2 regions of the Bacillus sp. LQ01 genome follow, and region 2 is predicted to be linked to the other one. Evidence: predicted binding sites of a transcription regulator. Region 2 holds the regulator's gene; the other holds the start of a gene.
What was found. Region 2 encodes Rex, which represses fermentation and respiration genes when NADH is low (regulators of the CRP and FNR family bind a similar motif). Its sites were predicted from a motif close to TTGTGAAATATTTCACAA; they were not measured.
Positions count from the first base shown of each region.

Region 1: a site for Rex is predicted at 1,784-1,801, ahead of nirB (NADPH-nitrite reductase large subunit). Genes of this name have one in related genera too.

Region 1 is NZ_JBYEZL010000001.1:1,269,706-1,272,922, reverse strand. It holds gene tolA (cell envelope integrity protein TolA) at 1-700, shown strand, start outside; gene ric (iron-sulfur cluster repair di-iron protein) at 903-1,610, shown strand; gene nirB (NADPH-nitrite reductase large subunit) at 1,819-3,217, shown strand, end outside.
Region 2 is NZ_JBYEZL010000012.1:8,691-11,907, forward strand. It holds gene AC22L0_RS28805 (CPBP family intramembrane glutamic endopeptidase) at 1-688, shown strand, start outside; gene AC22L0_RS28810 (YdiK family protein) at 685-876, shown strand; gene AC22L0_RS28815 (redox-sensing transcriptional repressor Rex) at 906-1,535, opposite strand; gene AC22L0_RS28820 (ABC-F family ATP-binding cassette domain-containing protein) at 1,723-3,217, shown strand, end outside.

The DNA of each region.
Region 1 (3,217 bases), on a different contig from region 2:
ATCTGTTATTAAGAAAACAGGTGTAGCGAAAAAACAATTTATTATTACAGCTGTATTATTTGTCATTTTTGTTGCGTTATTAGGTATTTCAGCTCCTTCTTCTGAAAAAACGACAGCAACTAGTACAAAAGTTGCCTCTAATAATGAAGAGCCAAAAGATAGCGAACAGAAAAAAGAGCTAGAAAAGAAAGAGGCGGACGAAAAAACTCAAAAGCAAGAAGATGAGAAGCGTCTAGCCGAAGAACAAGCTCGTAAGCAAGAGGATGAAAAACGTCAGGCTGATGAACAAGCTCGTAAGCAAGAGGATGAAAAACGTCAGGCTGATGAACAAGCTCGTAAGCAAGAGGATGAAAAACGTCAGGCTGATGAACAAGCTCGCAAACAACAAGAAGAACAAAAACGTCAGGCTGATGAACAAGCTCGTAAACAACAAGAAGAACAAAAACGTCAGGCTGATGAACAAGCTCGTAAACAACAAGAAGAACAAAAACGTCAGGCTGATGAACAAGCTCGTAAACAACAAGAAGAACAAAAAGCACAGCAAGCTCAAACACAACCAGCTAATGGTAATACTGATAGTGCATACTACAAAAATTGTGCTGCAGTTAGAGCAGCTGGGAAAGCTCCTTTACATAAAGGGCAACCAGGTTATAGCTCTCATCTTGATCGTGATGGCGATGGAATTGCATGTGAAAAATAGTAATAAAAAAGAAGCTTTTACTAAGCTTCTTTTTTATTAACGTAAAATATTACCACTTATTACTTTCCCCCTTATTTTAATAACATTCTTCTTATTATTCTCAAAAACGACACAGAATAAGTGATTTCAATCACTACATAGATTTTAATTTATCGCTATTCTTAATTCAGATATTACATTAAAATTTTATGGAGGCATTCATATGGAACATACATTTACTGAAACTTCAATTGTTGGTGAGATTGTTACACAATTTCCGAAAGCTAGTGATCTTTTTAAATCATATAGAATAGATTTTTGTTGTGGCGGTAATAAGCCACTTATTGATGCAATTCATGAAAGAAATTTATCAGCTACTGAAGTGCTTACAGAGTTAAATACGCTTTATCATAATACGAAACGATTAAATGAATCGGAAATTGATTGGAAAAATGCTTCTTATCGTGAATTGATTGATTATGTCATAAATAAGCATCACCGCTATTTAAATGAAGAATTACCACAGTTAAGTCCATATGTGACAAAAGTATTACGTGTTCATGGGGCAAGTCAGCCTCATTTTGCTCAAATTCATAAGCTATTTCATGAACTTAGAATGGAATTAGAACAGCATTTAATTAAAGAAGAAATGGAAGATTTTCCATTAATTTTAGAATTTGAACAAAATCCAACTAATGAAAACTATGCTAAGTTACGTAAAGTAGTAAATGAACTAGAAAATGAGCACAATCATGCTGGAAATATTATAAAAGAACTTCGTAAAGTGACAAATGACTTTACTCCTCCAGAAGGTGCTTGCGGTACTTATCGACTTGTTTACCAACGCCTCGAAGCGCTAGAGTCTGATTTATTTGAGCATATTCATTTAGAAAATAATATTTTATTTCCGCGTGCCATTACGAAAGCATAAATCAAGTGCAGGACATGAGTGTAAATACTTATGGCCTGCTTTTTCGTTTCGCGAAAAATATTCACATCCCCTTCACATAAAACCGAATTTTAACAATTTGTGAATCATTATAAAGATGTGATAAATATCACATCTCCCCCTTATTATATTTTCTATAATAAAAATATAATCCTTTGTTCAATATTTCACATAAAAAGGGGAAACGAAAATGAAAAAACGTTTAGTTATGATCGGAAATGGTATGGCTGGCATTCGCTGTATGGAAGAAATCTTAAAACATGATAGTGATTCATATGAGATTACTATTTTTGGAGATGAACCGCATCCAAACTACAACCGCATTATGCTCTCTCATGTTTTACAAGGCAAAACAAATATGCAAGATATCATTATGAATGAATACAGTTGGTATGAAGAAAACGAAATAACTTTGTATACGAATGAAAGAGTTCAAAGTATTAACCGAGAAGAAAAAATTATTATTACAGAAAAGAAGCGTACTCTTACATACGACAAGCTCATTATCGCAACAGGTTCTAGTGCTTTTATTTTACCTGTTGAAGGTTCCGCACTTTCTGGTGTAACAGGATTTCGAACTATTGAAGATACACAATTTATGATAGATACCGCTAAAGAAAAGAAAAAGGCCGTTGTTATTGGTGGCGGATTACTCGGTTTAGAAGCCGCAAGAGGTCTAATTGATTTAGGAATGGACGTACATGTTGTTCATTTAATGCCTAGCTTAATGGAGCAACAACTAGATACGAAAGCAGCTGCTCTTCTGCGTGAAGATTTAGAAGCACAAGGCATGAAGTTTTTAACGGAAAAGAAAACTGTAAAAATTCTTGGTACAGACCATGTTGAGGGCATTCAATTTGAAGACGGTGAAGTTGTAGATTGTGATTTAGTCGTAATGGCTGTCGGAATACGCCCAAATACGCAAATAGCAAAAGATGCTGGTTTAATTGTAAATCGCGGTATTGTAGTCAATGACTATATGCTAACAAATGATGAGTCCATTTATGCAGTTGGAGAATGTGCAGAGCATGACGGTATCGCATATGGACTTGTTGCTCCTCTTTATGAACAAGGTGCGATATTAGCAAAACATATAACAAATTTACAAACTGATGGATATTCGGGCAGTATCGTCGGTACGCAATTAAAAGTTGCAGGTTGTGATTTATTCTCTGCTGGTCAAATTTATGAAGATGCTCAAACGAAAGCAATATCAATCTTTGATGAATGTAAACGTTCCTATAAAAAAGTATTAATTCGTGACAATAACGTAATCGGTATCGTTTTATATGGTGACACAGCTGACGGAACACGCCTCTTTAGCATGTTAAAGAAAGAAGAAGATATACAAGAATATACAGCCGCTTCTCTTCTTCACAAAGCTGGTGAAGAATGTGAACTTGACGTTGCTACTATGAGTGCGGATGACACAATTTGCGGATGTAATGGTGTTACGAAAGGCACAATCGTTCACGCCATTTTAGAACAAGAGTTAAAGACTTTTGAAGAAGTTAAAGGCTGTACGAAAGCCGCAGGGTCTTGTGGTAAATGTCGTCCGCTTGTAGAACAAGTTTTATCTCATACACTTG
Region 2 (3,217 bases):
TGGATTGCCACTTCTCCTAAAAACAGGACTCTATGATAATAGAGGATTTACCATTGAGGAAAAAGGACAAATCATAACGGGACACTGGGCAATTATTAGCTTCTTTGTTGCATTATGTATCGTACTTTGGTTACTTAGAACAGATATTCGTGACAGGCATTTAGATCCAAAGCGCTCTTCTGCTCCAGCTACTATTGGATGGATTTTCATCGGGTTCTTCTTGGCTTTCTTTTCACAAATAGTTGCCGGTATGATCGAGATGCAGCTGCTAGGAATTAAACAAGGTTCAGAAAATACAATGAAACTGATGGAGATTGCAAGAACGACCCCTTGGTTCCTTATTGTTGTATCTATAATTGGACCTATCTTAGAAGAAATCGTATTTAGAAAAATTTTATTTGGTGCACTTTATAAGAAGTTTAACTTCTTTATCGCAGCTATCATTAGTTCGCTTGTATTCGCAGCAATTCATTTTGATTTTACTCATTTATTGGTATACACTGCTATGGGGCTCGTATTCGCCTTCTTATATGTGAAGACGAAACGGATTATCGTTCCGATTGCAGCTCATGTTGCGATGAATACATTGGTCGCTATTGGGCAAATTTTTATGAGCAATGAACAAATTCAAGAAATGATTAAAGAAGCTGAAAAAATGCAAGGCTTTATCGGAGGATTTTTTGTATGAGAAACTCACCATTGTTCATGGCTGCACTATACTTCCTTCTTGGATGTATCTTTACACGCTTCGCCATTACGAACGTGACAGATACAATCTGGAATATGTGGACAATACTATTTGCAGTTATGGCAACAATTGATTTTAATTTGGCACTTCGCCTTATATTAATTAAATTCACAAAGAAGAAACAATAATAAAACGCAGAGGTCGCTTCCTCTGCGTTTTATTGTGGATAGTTTTTCAAAAAGTAAACTAATGTTTGTAACTCTACAGCTAAGTCAATATGATGAATTCTAATATTCTCTGATACGTTTAATCGCGCTGGTGTGAAATTCAAAATACCGTGCACGCTCGTTTCAGCTAATCTATCTGCTACAGCTTGTGCTACTGTAGCCGGTACTGTTAATATTGCCACTTGTATATCATTTGATAATCTCTCTTCTAATTCATCTAAATGATATACAGGAATGCCCCCGATTTCTGTTCCAACTTTCTCTTCACTAACATCAAATGCCATTTCAATTTTTGTATTATTGTTTTTCGTGAAATTATAATGTAAGAAAGCGGTCCCTAAATTACCTACTCCAATAAGTGCTACACGTGTTATATCATCTTGATCAAGTGTTTCGCGGAAAAATGATAATAAATAATTTACGTTATATCCATATCCCTTTTTCCCTAACGCTCCAAAATACGAAAAATCTCTTCGTATTGTTGCGGAATCTACTTTTACTGCCTCACTCAATTCGGCCGATGAAACACGCTGCTTACCAGAAAGAGATAAGTTTTGGATAAATCGATAGTATAGAGGCAATCTTTTAGCAGTGGCTTGTGGAATCTTTTGCTGATCCATATGACCTCTCCTCTCTTCCTATCTTTATTCATATACTTTAATCAAATACAGAAGTTTAGCACTCATTAAATTCCTTGTATAATAAAGAGAAGAAGTATTCTCTCTTTATTTTAAACTATACACTATTTTTAGTATGATTGAGAAATATAAACATGGCAAAGTTAAGAAATTATTTGAGGTGAAAACATTGATTTTATTACAAGTAAACGCGCTTTCGAAATTATACGGTGCAGAAACGATTCTTGCAAACATAAAATTGGAAGTACAAACAAAAGATCGTATCGCATTAGTTGGAAGGAATGGAGCAGGCAAATCTACATTATTAAAAATTATCGCTGGTGAATTATCTCATGATGGTGGCGAAATTATAAAACCGAAAGATGTCTCAATCGGATATTTAGCTCAAAATACTGGACTAGAAACGTCTTTAACAATTTGGGATGAAATGCTAACCGTCTTTACCCACTTACAGCAAATGGAGACAAAACTTCGAAGACTTGAGCAAGAAATGGGAAAAGAAGAAAACTTTTCAAACGAAGCTACATATGAAAGATTGTTAGCTGATTATGACCAATTGCAACTCAATTATAAAGATCAAGGTGGATATCAATATGAAGCGGATATTCGCTCCATTTTAAGCGGCCTTGGCTTCCCAGTTGAAACGCACCAGACGACGATCTCTACTTTAAGCGGCGGGCAAAAAACAAGATTAGCTCTCGGGAAATTATTATTAACAAAACCAGACTTACTTATTTTGGATGAGCCTACAAACCATTTAGACATCGAAACATTAACGTGGCTTGAGCAATATTTACAAGGTTATCCTGGCGCAATATTAATCGTTTCACATGACCGTTATTTCTTAGACAAACTCGTTACACAAGTATATGAAATTTCAAATAAAGAAAGCAGACGATTTGTTGGTAACTACAGTAAATATTTAGACTTAAAATCAGCATTATATGAGCAAGAAATGAAACGTTACGAAAAACAACAAGATGAAATCGCAAAACTTGAGGACTTCGTTCAAAAGAATATAGCTCGCGCTTCTACAACGAAACGTGCTCAAAGTCGTCGTAAACAACTAGACAGAATGGAATTATTAACGAGACCATTAGGGGATTCTAAGTCAGCATCATTCCACTTCGATATTGAAAAGCAAAGTGGAAATGATGTTTTACAAGTAAATGATGCAACCATTGGCTATGATGAGAACCCTATAATTGAACATGTAACTATGCGCTTAACTCGCGGAGATAGTGTTGCTTTAGTTGGTCCAAACGGAATTGGGAAATCCACATTGTTAAAGTCTATTGTGAATAAGTTACCACTATTAAATGGTGATGTTTCTTTCGGATCAAATGTATCTGTTGGTTATTATGATCAAGAACAAGCAAACTTAACATCTTCTAAACGGGTTTTAAATGAACTATGGGATGAATATCCACTGCAACCTGAAAAAGAAATCCGTACTATACTCGGGAATTTTTTATTCACAGGAGATGATGTACTGAAACCAGTATCTTCCCTTAGTGGTGGACAAAAAGCTCGATTAGCTCTTGCAAAACTTATGATGCAAAAGTCAAATTTATTAATTCTAGATGAGCCTACGAACCACCTTGATTTAAATAGTAAAGAAATTTTGGAGAATGCTTTAATTGATTATCCAGGGACTCTTCTAT